One region of the Enterobacter sp. R4-368 genome, then DNA from elsewhere that is predicted to be linked to it. Evidence: predicted binding sites of a transcription regulator. Region 1 holds the regulator's gene; the other holds the start of a gene.
The links. The regulator Fur, encoded in region 1, represses iron uptake genes when iron is present. The targets are predictions, from matches to a motif close to ATAATAATGAGAACNACTATCAA.
Positions count from the first base shown of each region.

Region 2: sodA (superoxide dismutase [Mn]) is a predicted target of Fur. The motif match lies at 5,437-5,459, and genes of this name have one in related genera.

Region 1 is NC_021500.1:4,494,577-4,502,653, reverse strand. Features, by position in the region: gene pgm (phosphoglucomutase (alpha-D-glucose-1,6-bisphosphate-dependent)) at 1-954, opposite strand, end outside; gene seqA (replication initiation negative regulator SeqA) at 979-1,536, opposite strand; gene ybfF (esterase) at 1,719-2,492, shown strand; gene ybfE (LexA regulated protein) at 2,625-2,906, shown strand; gene fldA (flavodoxin FldA) at 3,070-3,600, shown strand; gene fur (ferric iron uptake transcriptional regulator) at 3,892-4,338, shown strand; gene H650_RS20975 (beta-N-acetylhexosaminidase) at 4,455-7,109, opposite strand; gene chiP (chitoporin ChiP) at 7,155-8,077, opposite strand, start outside.
Region 2 is NC_021500.1:3,085,883-3,093,959, forward strand. Features, by position in the region: gene rhaA (L-rhamnose isomerase) at 1-684, opposite strand, end outside; gene rhaB (rhamnulokinase) at 681-2,150, opposite strand; gene rhaS (HTH-type transcriptional activator RhaS) at 2,450-3,286, shown strand; gene rhaR (HTH-type transcriptional activator RhaR) at 3,360-4,208, shown strand; gene rhaT (L-rhamnose/proton symporter RhaT) at 4,209-5,243, opposite strand; gene sodA (superoxide dismutase [Mn]) at 5,533-6,153, shown strand; gene kdgT (2-keto-3-deoxygluconate transporter) at 6,411-7,394, shown strand; gene H650_RS14555 (dihydrodipicolinate synthase family protein) at 7,431-8,077, opposite strand, start outside.

The DNA of each region.
Region 1 (8,077 bases):
CAGACCAGCCGGAGTAACAATGCCGTGACGGTCGTAGTCCGGATCGTTGGCGAAGGCCAGATCGAACTTGTCACGCAGCGCCAGCAAGCCCGCCATGGCACACTCGGAGGAGCAATCCATACGGATAACGCCATCTTTATCGAGATGCATGAAGCGGAACGTCTGATCGACCTGATCGTTAACAATGGTCAAATCCAGCTTGTAGTGCTCAGCAATACGTTTCCAGTACTCGATACCGGAGCCGCCCAGCGGGTCAACACCCAGTTTCAGGCCCGCTTTCTGGATAGCCGCCATATCGACGATATCCGCCAGCCCTTCAATAAACGGCTGTACCAGATCTTTTTCCGTCACATGACCAGACGCCAGTGCGGCATCAAGCGTAATGCGTTTTACGCCTTTCAGGCCATCTGCCAGCAGTGCGTTAGCGCGATCCTCGACCACTTTGGTGACGTTGGTATCAGCCGGGCCACCATTGGGTGGGTTGTATTTGATACCACCATCTTCCGGTGGGTTATGCGACGGCGTAATAACGATACCGTCCGCCTGCGCGCCGCCGTTTTTGTTGTGAACCAGGATAGCGTTTGAGACGGCAGGCGTCGGCGTGAAGCCGTTATTTTCCTGCACGATAATGTCCACACCGTTGGCTGCCAGCACTTCCAGCACAGAGATAAACGCCGGTTCAGACAGCGCGTGGGTATCTTTACCCACATAGCACGGGCCGGTAATACCGTTTTTCGCACGCTCTTCGGCGATAGCCTGAGCGATGGCAAGGATATGCTGCTCGTTGAAGCTGTGGCGACCTGCGCTGCCACGGTGGCCGGAGGTTCCGAACTTCACCGCATGTTCTGAATTTCCGACTTCCGGTTTCAGCACGTAATACTGCGCAGTAAGCTGCGCGACGTTGATTAAATCGCCCTGTTGTGCAGGTTGACCCGCACGCGGATGGTTAGCCATTGCCTGGTCCTTTCAATGCAAGGATTAAATTGTGCCGCAAACTTTTTCAATCAATTCCGCGGGGAACTGCATTGATTGCATGATGTGCTCGATCATGCTGCATTTACGACCCGTATTGGTATTAGTGATGACCCAGTAAGGGGTGTTCGGCACCTGTTTCGGCTTGGTTTGATTGCCGTTTTGCAAAAGCGTTTGCTCGTTCGCGGCAAAGTATACGCGGGTGCGCCCATGCAGAGACTCAGTGGATTCCGTAAACCCTTTTTCATCCAGTAAGTAGAGTGTAGACAGCACCAGCAGGAAACGATTGACCGCCTTTTTCTGCTCGGCATATTCATCAGACAGAAGCAGCTCGCGAACGGCACGGACTTTGTCTTTGGCGGTGTTGGCCGGTTTACTCCCTTCAACGGTGCTGACAGTACGCGTCTCTTTTACCGGCGCGAGGGAAGCGGCAGGCTGTGATGATTGAGGTACGGCGGAAAATTTTAACATACGCCGTAAAATGTCGGATGCGCTCTCGCCAATGTGCTTCGTGTGGCTGGCAATATAACTGTAGAGCTCATCATCAACTTCGATCGTTTTCATCTTAATCCAGTGCGATATCTTATCTGAATACAAGTGTTGGGATTATAAAGTGAAATCTCAACAGCGGATAGCGTCAAACCAGGATGGCGGCAAAACTAAGAGTAATTCTTAACCTTGCGGCCGGGCGGCAGAATGTTCAACATAATAACCTAACCCGAATGAGTGAAAAAAAGAACTTTGCCATGAAATTGAATACGCGCGCGCAAACTGCGCAACATCCGCACAACAATTCTCCGATCGTCCTTGTCCACGGTCTTTTTGGTAGCCTCGATAACCTTGGCGTGCTCGCCCGTGAGCTGGTTCAGGATCATGATGTGTTGCAAGTGGATATGCGTAACCACGGTCTTTCAGAACGCGCTTCAGAAATGAACTACCCGGCCATGGCGCAGGATCTGCTGGATACGCTGGATGCCCATCAGCTTGATAAAGCGACCTTTATTGGCCACTCCATGGGTGGTAAAGCGGTGATGGCGTTAACAGCGCTTGCGCCGGAGCGTATTGATCAACTGGTGGCGATTGATATTGCACCAGTGGATTACCAGGTGCGACGCCATGACGAAATTTTTGCCGCCATCAATGCGGTGAGCGATGCCGGGGCATCCACTCGCCAGCAAGCCGCTGCCCTGATGCGCGAACATATAAATGAAGAAGGTGTCATTCAGTTCCTGCTGAAATCCTTTGTCGACGGCGCATGGCGTTTCAATGTGCCGGTGTTATGGGATCAATACCCGCATATTGTCGGCTGGGAAACGATTCCTGCATGGCATAAACCGGCCCTGTTTGTTCGCGGGGGAAACTCCCCTTACGTCACTGAAGCCTACCGTGACGCGCTGCTGGCGCAGTTCCCGCAGGCGCGAGCACATGTGATTGCAGGTGCAGGTCATTGGGTACATGCCGAGAAACCCGATGCGGTTTTGCGCGCTATCCGTCGCTATCTCGCTGAAAAGACAAATTGATTAAAAAGGCGGCGACTGGTCGTTTCAACGCGCCCGGTCGTTGGCGTGTCCGTTGTGCTGATGTATGATGGCGCGCTATTCAGCCCGGGCGCGCCGCCCGATTGCTTGTTTTTCCCGTAGTATGTTTAGACCATGGCTAAAGAACAAACGGACCGTACGACACTAGATCTGTTCGCGAATGAGCGTCGCCCGGGACGGCCGAAGACAAACCCGCTCTCGCGCGATGAACAGTTGCGCATCAATAAACGCAATCAGCTAAAACGCGATAAAGTTCGTGGGCTTAAGCGTGTCGAATTAAAACTCAACGTGGAAGCCGTCGATGCGTTAAACGAGCTGGCAGAAGCGCGAGATATGAGCCGCAGCGAGCTTATCGAAGAGATGCTGCTGGCGCAGCTGAAAGCATTGCGCGGCTAGCGAATCCTCCGAAACATCATCGAAATAACACTTTCATGTGTCATACAGTGCAGTCCGACGCGATAGCAGTTTCCGCGTGCTTCCCTGTTCTGCTATGATTGCCCTTATCTGTGGGCGTAGCGCCACCACCATACTCATTAAGTTTCAAGAGGTTATTTTACTCATGGCAATTACAGGCATTTTCTTCGGCAGCGACACCGGTAACACCGAAAACATCGCGAAAATGATTCAGAGTCAGCTTGGTAAAGACGTTGCCGACGTACATGACATTGCCAAGAGCAGCAAAGAAGATATCGAAGGGTATGACATTCTGTTGCTCGGCATTCCTACCTGGTACTATGGTGAAGCGCAGTGCGACTGGGATGACTTTTTCCCGACGCTGGAAGAGATCGACTTTAACGGTAAATTAGTTGCGCTGTTCGGCTGTGGCGACCAGGAAGATTACGCGGAATACTTCTGCGATGCGCTGGGCACCATTCGCGATATCATCGAACCGCGCGGCGCGACCATCGTTGGCCACTGGCCGACCGCGGGCTACCATTTTGAAGCCTCTAAAGGTCTCGCGGATGACGACCACTTCGTTGGCCTGGCGATTGACGAAGACCGTCAACCCGAGATGACCGCAGAACGCGTACAGAAATGGGTAAAACAGGTTCGTGAAGAGCTGCACCTGGACGATATCATTAACGCCTGATTTTCTACGGCGTAATCTGTGGGTTACGCCGTATTAATAGATAAAAGCAATGGAAATAATTGCTACAAATTTTTAACTTTTTTCTCCATCGCTGTACAATGAGCCCTGCTAAACTGGGTGCCGTCGCAAAGGACTTTGCTGGCGACACCACGTTTTATAAGCTTACTTTACTTGAGGGCTTGCAGTTTTCATCCAGCCATGGCAGTTCTATAATGAGACGCATTACCCCAGGTGCATTCCTTATAACTTCCGCTAAGGAAGTGAATCGTATAGCAACAGGACAGATTCCGCATGACTGACAACAATACCGCATTAAAGAAGGCCGGCCTGAAAGTCACGCTTCCTCGGTTAAAAATCCTTGAAGTGCTTCAGGAACCGGATAACCATCATGTCAGTGCGGAAGATTTATACAAACGACTGATCGACATGGGCGAAGAGATCGGGCTGGCAACGGTTTACCGTGTACTGAACCAGTTCGACGACGCCGGGATTGTGACCCGTCATAACTTCGAAGGCGGCAAGTCCGTTTTTGAACTGACTCAGCAACATCACCACGATCACCTGATCTGCCTCGATTGCGGCAAGGTGATTGAATTTAGTGATGACTCCATTGAAGCGCGTCAGCGTGAAATTGCCGCGAAACACGGCATTCGCCTGACTAACCACAGTCTTTACCTTTACGGCCACTGCGCCGAAGGTGACTGCCGCGAAGATGAACACGCGCACGACGCGAAATAACTGCTTTTGAAACCTAAAAAGCCAGCCTGACGGTTGGCTTTTTTTTGCCTGCAACATTGGCAATAAAAGAAAAAACCCGGCAAGCTCGCGCCGCTGGGTTTAATCGCTGCATCACATTACGCTTTTACGCTATCGACACGGCTAAAGCGTTTACCGTCCGGGCTGGCGGTGCGCACCTGCACTTCCCCGCTCACCTGCGGACGCGCTTTATCGTCGTAGCGCTGCCAGTTTTTGCCGCCGTCGGTTGAGAACTCAACCACCATGCCAGGGAAGCTGGTATTGGCTTCAAGTTTTCCACCGACCACGCGCGCGCCCGGTACTGGCAGGCGGTAATGAACCCCAGCCTTATCCAGTTTCGCCAGTTCGCGATGACCTAACAGGTTCGCAAAGCGTTGCCAGTCACGTTCCAGCGCTTTCACATCCACCATATGTGTCACGCCGCCTTTGTATTCACGTCCGGCTTTGTAATCCTGCTCCCAGCCCGCACGATGCCATGCGCGTTCAGCCACCGAAACCATACGTGGATAGATCATGTACTCCATCTGCTTATCGGTGCGCACCACTTCGCTCCACAGCTGCGCGGAAAGGCCATACGCGCCCGGCCACGGTTTATCGGACTTCGCGCTAAACGGGTTGCCATCGCGATCGAGCGTGGTTTCCGCGTTCTGCGGCATGTTGTCCGGGGCGAAGCTGAAAATCTTACGTTCATCGCTAAAACGCGTGCCCCAGTAATAGCCGCTTTCCGCCGGGTTGACCTCATTCGGGAAGTCGAGATACACGTAATCAGGATTGGAGACGACAACACGGAAACCTTTATTCGCCCAGTCATTCACCGAGTCAAAACCGCCCCAGTAGAGCGTATCCCAGAAGTTAACATTGACATGATCGGTGGCGAACACCGACGCGTCTTTGGCATCTTTCAAACCGTCCTGCCACGCCTGCATAGTATCAATGCCGTGTGCTTTCACCAGCTTGCTGACTTCCACGCCGAAATAGCTGGAGAGATGTTCAACATCGGCAACTTTGCCCTCTTTGATCATCGCCTGGCAGGCTTGCGATTTCGCCCATGGCTTATCCTGATTGCTCTGATCGATAATGCCTTTGCCCGCTTCCGGTTTTTTCTGATCCGTATAGCCTGTACCCAGATAGATATTTTTCGCTTCGTCACCGCCAAAATGCCAGGTATTCAGCGGCAGCCCGGCTTCTTTATGCATTTGCTGGATTTCGCCAATCACTTTGTCCACAAAGTTACGCGACGAATCAAGGCACGGATTGAGATAGCCGGTACGGTTATAGAACTGCACACCGGTGGTGTTCGAGGTGTCTGTCGGATCCAGCAGACGATATTGATTCGCCTCTTTCTCTTTGCCCGCTTTCATCAGGCGATCGTAACGCGCTTCCATCGCGATCACCGCTGCACGCGCATGAGCTGGCATATCGATTTCCGGGATCACCTCAATCTGTCGCGCTTTGGCGTATTTGAGGATCTCGATGTAATCCGCACGGCTAAAGTGGCCGCTGCCGTTGTTGTTACTATCCGGCCCGGAGCCCAGCTGTGGCAACAGGCACGTTTTCTCACTCAAATCATGACAACGTTTGCTGCCGATATCGGTCAGTTCCGGCAAGCCGGGGATCTCAATACGCCAGCCTTCATCATCCGTAAGATGGAAATGGAATTTGTTGAGTTTGTACGCCGACATCTGATCCAACAGACGCAGCACCGCCGCTTTACTGTGGAAGTTGCGACCGACATCCAACTGAATGCCGCGGTAGTCAAAACGCGGCGCATCTTTCGCTTCAAGCGCGGCAATCTTCATCTCGCCCGTAACAGGAACGAGCGACAGCAGCGATTGCAAACCGTAGAACACGCCCGCCTGATCGTAGCCGGTCACCACGGTTTCCTTCGTGCCAATGTGCAGACGGTACGCGCCAGAAACCGCCTCATCGCCGCTAAAGACGTTGCTGGCAATTTCAGTCCGCAGCGGATAACTGCCCTCTTTCACCCCCAGCAATGCAAAACGCGATTTCACTGCATCCTGTGCATCGGCACTCAGAGCTGAGAGATCCAGTTTCACGCCCTTACTCAGGTCGACATCCTGCCCGTGGATGTTAACGTGCTGCGGTGTTGGCACAATCTGACCACGTAGCGATGCGAGGTTTAGCGTTTTCACATCACTATTTTTCTCAAAGCGCGCCTCGGCAGTCATCAGGATATTTTTGTCGTCCGGCGTGCGTTTCCACTGATTATCAAGCGGTGTAACGAAGCGGGATAAATCTTCCGTGTCCGTATTGGCAATGACTTTCGCCGTCGCGCCGTCGGCGGTGACGTACCAGCGCGGCAACACATCGGTGATAAACAGCTGCCAGTATTCATTGATAATCGGGATCTCTATCGCCTGCCTGGCCGGGAAACCGGTGAATTTGTCGGTAGGTTCCAGCTTATGCAGGTCGCCCATAATGTGGGTTACTTTGAACTGCTCGTTTGCTACCTCCAGCACCGGGCGAATGCTGTGAAAATAGATGGCCCACGCTTTGTCGGTTACCGCGTCGCCATTATTGGTCAGTGTGATCACCGCTTTGTTGCAGGAAGCCCAATCGGCGCCGAGTTTCGCGCAGTCAACGCCGTGTTGCGCGGCGAAATTATCTTTCACCGCATAGTTAAGATGAAACTGGCTGATAGCATCCACGGTACTCTGATTCGCCAGCGCCGCAGTGCTGCCCAGCATCGCCAGTACGGCACTGGCGAGCATACTTAAACGAACTGTTTTCATTACGTATTCCTTGTAGTTTGCCGGGCCGAACCCGGCATGCGCTCATCAGAAAATGGTAAACGGTGCGATAACCATAAACTTCACATCGCGCTCATCCTGGAAGATGTTGCCATAACCGCCGCTGTAGCTCGGGATGTCGGAATGGTTGTCGTACTGGGTGAAGTGCAATTTGAACATCGTGCCTTTCGCACGCCCTTCCTGCAGGGTGTAAATCGCATCGAGGCTGTAAGAAGACTCTTTCAGGCGGTAGTTCGGATCGTAATAGGCATCTGGCGTTGCCATATCTGCGGGTTTCGCATCCCAGGCGTAAGCGTAAGACGCGCCCACCGTCCAGCCCGGCAGGTTCCAGTTTTTCAGGTCGTACATCGCACCGAAGAACACCGCTTTTTCGCCGTTGGCGTTAAAGTCAGAGCGGTTATCCCACCAGATATCCAGCCGACCGTTGGATGAAGCGTAAGTCGGCGTCATACGTTGCAGGAAGTAGCCCTGCTGACCATCCGCTTTTACCCACGTTCCTTCCAGACGCAGATCGACCTGCCCCACTTTGTAGCCAAATGTCAGCGCCTGCAGCCACGCCGTGCCGTCATAAATATCGTTTACGCCGCCATTACTGACTTTGTCGCGTGTGCCATAGAACTGGTAACTGGTGCTCAGCGGGCTGCCCGCGATATCGAATTTGTAGCTGGCTTTTGCGAAATATTGATCGACATACCCCTGAGCCTGACCAAACGCGGCTTCCAGGATCAGATCGTTTTTAAAGTCATATTTCGCGCCAACCGAATGCAGGTAATCAACTTTGGTCTTTTTATCGTTTTGATAGAACTTGTCCATCTCGATATGCCACGGCGATTTGTACTCGTTGGTCCACATGTAGGAGAAACTCAACGCCCCGGCATCGCCGTAGTCAAAATTCGCCCCGGCTTCAGCGCCCTGATAAGTGCCTGGCATAAAGCTCCAGTGCGGCGCTA
Region 2 (8,077 bases), 1.4 Mb from region 1:
CTTACTTTCCACGGCGTCGATATGGTGCGCCGGGTTCAGTTTTTCGCTGATCACCTCATCCAGCGCATTGAGCAGGCGCTGGCGCGGCGCAAGACGGTCAACGGTGACATCTTTCATGCCGTCCGGGATCCAGATATTCATTACCGACGGTGTACCCAGTTGTTCGCCAAAATAAGCGGAAACGCGGCGGCTGGCTTTCACGTGGTCGATCCAGAACTGACGGATCTCGTCGTTAGCGTGGGAAAGCGTGAAGCCATCGGCGCTCAGCGGGTGCGAGAAGCAGGACGGGTTGAAGTCCAGCCCCAGATTGTTGGCTTTTGCCCACTGCACCCAGTTTTGGAAGTGTTCGGGTTTGATTTCATTTCGCGTGACCGGCGTTTCGGCTTCGTGATAAATCGCATGCAGGTTCAGGCGTTTCGGACCTGGGATCAGGCTCAGCGCTTGTTCCAGATCGGCGCGTAATTCCGTGGCGTTGCGCGCTTTGCCCGGATAATTGCCGGTAGCCTGAATGCCGCCGGTCAGGCTGCCTTCCGGGTTTTCGAAACCGGCAACGTCATCGCCCTGCCAGCAGTGCATGGAAACCGGCAGCCTGTCGAGCTGGCGCAGCGCCTCCTCGACATCAATCCCCACAGCGGCGAAACGCTGTTTAGCAATGTCCCAGGCTTGTTCAAGTTGAGTGGTCATGCGCAAAGCTCCTTTGTCTGTCGTTTTTGCTGAAAGCGCGCGACATAGCGGGCGATTTCATTATCAGGATTAGGGGTAAACGTAATCAGTGAGTGGTTAGCTGTGACCAGCTGGCGAAAGTCATCGACGTTGCTTAACTCATCCAGCGTCATCAGTTGCACGCCAATATTGCCCAGCGTCGAGGCTTCCACCGGCCCGGCGACCACCGGTAGCCCGCAGGCATCGGCGCAGAGCTGGTTCAGTAACTGGTTCTGGCAGCCGCCACCGACGATATGCAGGCGGGTAAACGGCTTACCACGCAGGAAAGCCAGTTCGCTCAGCACATCGGCATACAACAGCGCGAGGCTATCGAAGATGCAGCGCGCCAGTTCGGCGGCGTTTTGCGGTACGGGTTGGCCCGCTTCCCGGCAGGCGGCCTGGATTTCGGCACTCATGTTGTCCGGGTTGATAAAGCGATCGTCGTTCGGGTTAATCACGCAGCGGCAGGTAGGGAGCTGCCCGGTGAGGGCGATTAACGCCGGCAAATCGGTGATGTTTTGCTCTTTCAGCACGCGTTGCAGCAGCCACAACCCCATGATGTTTTTCAGCACCCGGTAACGGCCTTCGGCACCGCCTTCGTTGGTGATATTGGCGGCGAGCGCCTCATCGCTGGTGTGCGGGGTTTTGCTCTCAAAACCCATCAGTGACCAGGTGCCGGAAGAGAGATACGCCGCGTCGGGATTTTCCAGCGGTGCGGCGATAACCGCGCTGGCGGTATCGTGGCTGGCGACAGCGACGACCGGAATGGCATTCCCCTGCGGGCAGATCCAGTTGCCGATAACGTTGCCAGGATGGCTTGGCGTGCCAAACCAGCGAGCCGGAACGCCTGCCCAGTTCAGCAGTGATTCATCCCAGTTATCGGTGTTGATATTGACCAGTTGGGTGGTGGTGGCGTTGGTGTATTCCCAGTTGAGATTGCCGGTCAGGCGGTAGCTGAAGTAATCCGGGATCAGCAGTGCGTGGTCGGCCTGTTCGAGCAGGTGCGGTTGCTGTTCTGCCAGTGCGCGCAACTGGTACAGGGTGTTGAAGGGTAAAAACTGAATGCCGCTGCGGCGATAGATATCGGCTTTGCCGGGGTTTTGCAGCGCGCGGTGCATCACGCCATCGGTGCGATTATCGCGGTAGGCAATCGGCAGCCCGACGCGCTGGCCTTCACGATTAACCAGGATGTAATCGACGCCCCAGGTATCAATGCCGATGCTGTCTGGCTGTATGCCTTCGGCGCACACCTTATTCAGACCGAGGCGGATTTCGGCTTCCAGGCTGTCGATATCCCAGCAATCAAAGCCGTCCACTTTTTGCAGACAGTTTACAAAACGGTGCATTTCGCGAAGCGAAAGCGTGCGGTTCTGGCGGTCGTAGCGCGCCAGCATGACGCGTCCGCTGGAGGCGCCTAAATCAACCGCAACACAATGGCGAAAAGTCATGATCGGGTCCTTCTTAGAGTCATTGCGGACAGTCTAAAAAGGGTGCGGCAGTCGTACCTTCTTGCTACTGACAGTGGCGATTTCGCGCTGGCAAGAAAGCAAAGATGAACGTGAGAGAGTTCACAGTTTCCAGTAATCGCGAGGTTTTCAGCCATTGTGACCCTCACCACATTTCCCGATCTTTCCGGCCGTTTCTTGAAAAAACGGCAGGCTATGCGTAAATCGGCGTCGAAAATTTAAGGTGAGGTGGAAAACCCTTAATTACTATTTTGAGAACATTTCTCAAGACCGGGGCCATCATGACCGTACTGCATAGCGTGGATTTTTTTCCGTCAGGTAAATCACCCGTTGCCATTGAACCGCGATTGCCCCAGGCCGCGTTTCCGGAACATCATCATGATTTTCATGAAATTGTGATTGTTGAACACGGTACGGGGATTCATGTGTTCAATGGTCAGCCGTACACCATCAGCGGCGGCACGGTCTGTTTTGTGCGCGATCATGACCGCCATTTGTATGAACATACCGATAATCTCTGCTTGACCAATGTGCTGTACCGCTCGCCGGATGCGTTCCAGTTCCTTGCCGGGTTGAACCAGTTGCTGCCGCAGGAGCAGGATGGGCATTACCCGTCGCACTGGCGGGTAAGCCAGCACACGCTGGGGCAGGTGCGCGGCATCATTAGCCAGATGGAAGAGATGGGTAGTGAAGTGGCAACGCATGACATTGCCAACCGCGAGATCCTGTTTATGCAGTTGCTGGTGTTATTGCGTAAAAGCAGCCAGCAGGAAGATGCGGGCAACAGCGATGCGCGGCTGAACCAGCTTATGCTGTGGCTGGAAGATCACTTCGCGGAGGACATTTGCTGGGAGTCGCTGGCAGAACAGTTCAGCTTGTCGTTGCGTACGCTGCATCGTCAGCTTAAACAGTCCACCGGCATGACGCCGCAGCGCTATTTAAACCGCCTGCGGTTGATTAAAGCGCGCCATATGTTACGCCACAGCGACGAGAGCGTGACGGATATCGCTTTTCGCTGCGGGTTCGGCGACAGTAACCACTTTTCGACGCTGTTTCGCCGCGAGTTTGACTGGTCACCGCGCGATATCCGCCAGGGGCGCGACACGCTGCTTCAGTAACGAGAAGGTTATCACCGATTTTTAGCCGGGCTTCCGTTAATAATGTCAGGTTGTTCACGGCAGAGGTGGCGTTGTGGCTGGTGAGTTAATTCTTCGTAAAGCAGACTTTTTTCCGCGCGCCGGACAGGCGGTCGTGGTGGCCGATCGCTACCCGCAAAATGTCTTTGCTGAACATACGCATGAGTTCTGCGAACTGGTGATGGTGTGGCGCGGCAATGGGTTGCATGTGCTTAATGACCGGCCTTACCGCATTACGCGCGGCGATCTGTTTTATATCCGCGCCGAAGATTGCCACTCTTACGCCTCGGTTAATGACCTGGTGTTGCAGAACATTATCTACTGCCCGGACCGGCTGACGCTGAATCTCGACTGGGCGGCGCATATTCCGGGGCTTAACGGCGCGCCGTCCAACCCGCACTGGCGCATTGGTAGCAGCGGCATGGCGCAGGCGCGGCAGGTGATTACGCAACTGGAACATGAGAGCGCGAAGGACGATCCGCTGGCCAATCTGATGGCGGAAACCCTGTTTGCTCAACTGGTGATGACCCTAAAACGCCACCGTTTCGCCACCGATAACCTTGCCGCGACCCACAGCGAAACGCTGCTGGATAAGCTCATCACCGCGCTTTCCGGCAGCCTGAATCGCAGCTTTGTACTGGAGCATTTTTGTGAACAGGAACAGTGCAGCGAGCGGGCGCTGCGCCAGCAGTTTCGTACTCAAACCGGGATGACCATCAACCACTATTTGCGCCAGTTGCGCATTTGCCACGCCCAATTTTTGTTGCAGCACTCCGAGCAGATGATCAGTGAAATCGCCATGCAGTGTGGCTTTGAGGACAGTAACTACTTTTCGGTGGTATTTAGCCGTGAGGTAGGGATGACGCCAGGTCAGTGGCGTCATCGTAGCCGGGTTGCTGCCTGATTAGCTCGCCATGCCGAGGCCGACGATATTGGCCGCGACAATGATCACCACGCAGCCGAGACTCAGCACACTCACCGGTTGCCGTCCGGCATTCTTCCACTCTTTCAGCACCAGACCGACCAGCCCGCCGCACAGCACATAGAAGCTCATATGCAGCATCCAGCTAATGTAGTCATACTGCCCCGGAATGCTGGCGTGACCCCAGGCGTAGAAGAAGAATTGCAGATACCACATCAGGCCACCCAGTGCCGAAAGCAGGATATTGCTGATAAGCAGCCCTTTTGCCAGCGAGAAGTCGGCTTTTAGCGACAGATCTTTCACTTTTGCCAGCCGGATAAAGCAGAAGCTCAGGTTCACCAGCGCACCACCGCCCATGATCACCACGTAGCTTGGCAATGCGGTATAGAGCGGATCGATACCCAGCGCGGCAGCGGCGTCGTGCATCGGTTTGGCGGCGTTCATCGCAAAAGACATCCCGGCAGAGAACACGCCGCACATCACTGCCAGCGCTAACCCTTTTTTCAGGTTGAACTCTTCGGCTTTGATGCCCATTTTGCGCTCTTTCAACTGACCGGCGCGGGTAACAATGCCAACACCAATCAGCGCCACCAGCACACCCAGCAAGGTCATTCGCCCGCCTTCGGTGTTGATCAGCACATCGAAGTGGCCGTTGAGGATTGGCGTCATCAATGTTCCGACAATCAGCGTAATACCAATGGCGATGCCAATACCCATCGACATGCCTAAGTAGCGCATAGTCAGGCCATAGTTGATGTTACCGATGCCCCACATTGCGCCGAAAAGAAACACCGGCAGCAGCGTTGAGGTGCTAAACGAACTGAAATAAGCCCAAAAATCAGGCAATAACAGCGCGCTGATAGTCCAGGGAAGGATCAACCACGAGACGATGCCGCCGATTGACCACATCGTTTCCCAGGACCACTTTCTTACCTTTTTAAACGGGGCATAGAAACAGGCTGCACTGGCCGCACCTATCAAATGCCAAAAAATACCCATCGTAATCGCGTTACTCATTTCACAATCCTCTTTGTTTTTATCGCCGGGATACGAGCAGCCGACCCGATGAGTGTAAAAATCGGTCAGAAGATTAACCTTGAGGCGTTTGCCGCGTTGCGTTGCAGGCTGGCAATGAGCACGTGATGAGGGTGAGCGGCTTCACAATTTCAATAACATAACCAAAAGTTATAACCTTATTAAAACTACGGCATTGATAAACATTTTCAATATCATTTAATTAACTATAATGAACCAACTGCTTACGCGGCGTTAACACAATAGCCGCTTACCCTTAATGGAGATGAATATGAGCTATACACTGCCCGCTCTGCCGTATGCATACGATGCCCTCGAACCGCATTTCGACAAGCAGACGATGGAAATCCATCACACTAAACATCACCAGACTTACGTGAACAACGCAAACGCCGCGCTGGAAAGCCTGCCGGAGTTCGCGAGCCTGCCGGTTGAAGAGCTGATCACCAAACTGGACCAGCTGCCAGCCGACAAAAAAACCGTACTGCGTAACAACGCAGGCGGCCACGCTAACCACAGCCTGTTCTGGAAAGGCCTGAAAAAAGGCACCACCTTGCAGGGCGATCTGAAAGCCGCTATCGAGCGTGATTTCGGTTCCGTGGACAATTTCAAAGCGGAATTCGAAAAAGCAGCGGCGACTCGCTTTGGTTCCGGCTGGGCATGGCTGGTGCTGAAAGGCGACAAACTGGCTGTGGTTTCTACCGCTAACCAGGATTCCCCGCTGATGGGTGAAGCGATCTCTGGCGCGTCCGGTTTCCCGATTCTGGGCCTGGATGTGTGGGAACACGCTTACTACCTGAAATTCCAGAACCGCCGCCCGGACTACATTAAAGAGTTCTGGAACGTGGTGAACTGGGACGAAGCTGCTGCGCGTTTCGCTGCGAAAAAATAAGCCGCTTTCGTCCACGCCGTAGTGCGTGATTCGAAGCCCCGCCAGGCGTTGCCGGTGGGGCTTTTTTATTCCTTTTTGGCTGCCAGAAATCAAAAGGAACGCTGATCCTAAAATAATGAAATAATGTTTTGTTATGGTTGTTTGATCACTTTTCTCGCATCAATCCGGGTCTACCCTCTCTTCATCCGCGCGGCTGTTGTTCCGTTCAACCGGAGTGCCTGCGCCATAAAAATCGAACGGTTTTTACAGGTGAAGATATGCAAATCAAGCGTGCAATAGAGAAAATCCCTGGCGGGATGATGTTGGTTCCATTGTTCATCGGTGCTCTGTGCCACACTTTTGCGCCCGGCGCAGGGAAATACTTCGGTTCATTCACTAACGGCATGATTACCGGCACGGTGCCGATCCTTGCGGTGTGGTTTTTTTGCATGGGCGCGTCGATCAAACTGAGCGCGACCGGTACGGTGCTGCGTAAATCCGGCACGCTGGTGGTGACGAAAATCGTGATCGCCTGGGTGGTGGCGGCTATCGCGTCGCGGTTGATTCCGGAACATGGCGTGGAAGCGGGTTTTTTTGCCGGCTTATCGACGCTGGCGCTGGTGGCATCGATGGATATGACCAACGGCGGGTTGTACGCCTCCATCATGCAGCAGTACGGCACCAAAGAGGAGGCCGGGGCATTTGTGCTGATGTCGCTGGAATCCGGCCCATTGATGACGATGATTATTCTCGGCACAGCCGGTATCGCTTCTTTTGAACCGCATGTGTTTGTTGGTGCGGTGCTGCCATTCCTCGTGGGGTTTGCGCTGGGTAATCTCGACCCGGAACTGCGCGAGTTCTTCAGCAAGGCGGTGCAGACGTTGATTCCGTTCTTCGCTTTCGCGCTTGGCAACACCATCGATTTAAGCGTGATTGCGCAAACCGGGCTGCTGGGGATTTTGCTGGGCGTCGCGGTGATTGTGATCACCGGGATCCCGCTGATTATTGCCGACAAACTGATTGGCGGCGGTGACGGAACAGCGGGTCTGGCGGCTTCCAGTTCGGCTGGTGCTGCGGTGGCAACGCCGGTGCTGATTGCTGAAATGGTGCCGGACTTCAAAGCGATGGCGCCAGCGGCGACGGCGCTGGTGGCGACATCGGTGATCGTTACCTCGATCCTGGTGCCGATTTTGACGTCTGTCTGGTCACGAAAAGTGAAAGGGGCGGAAGCGGACATGTCGCTACGCAACACCGTGAAATAACGAAATGAGGCCGACCTTTACAGGTCGGCTTTTGCATTAGCGGATAGCAAAAACGGTGTCGATAATGTTGCACTGATCTTCAGTGAGGGCACCGCCGAAGTTACGGGCGACGGGGGTGCAGTAACCAAACTTGCGCGCTACCACGGTTTTGATGGTGGTAACAAAATCGTCGCCGATGCTGTAGATGGCCATAAATTTGCCGATCTCTTGCTGCACCTGATGCAGCGTTGCCAAATCACTTTGTCGCCACGCCTCCCGCGCTTTAACAAACAGCTCCGGCATCACGTTGTTTAAGCCTGAAATCACGCCAGCGCCGCCCGCCAGCAAAGTAGGAATGAAATACTCGTCGTAACCGCACAACACTGCGAAATCATCGCGCACGTTTTTGGTTGCCAGAATCATATTGCGGGTGTGCGACTGGCAATCAACGGTGTCTTTAATGCCGGCAAAATCGGGGAATTCGGCGGCCAGCGCCGCGACCAGCTCGGGTGTTAAATCACAGCCGGTGCGCGCCGGGAAGTTATAGGCAAACCATTTGCCGCTGATCGCTTTGCCCAGCGCGCGAAAGTAGCTTAAAAGCTGGTTGCTGGTTTGCCCATAGTAATAAGGCGGCAGCACCATCACGGCTTCATAGCCGGTGCGGTAGGCTTCATCAGCCATCCACAGGATGTCGTTAAAACAGG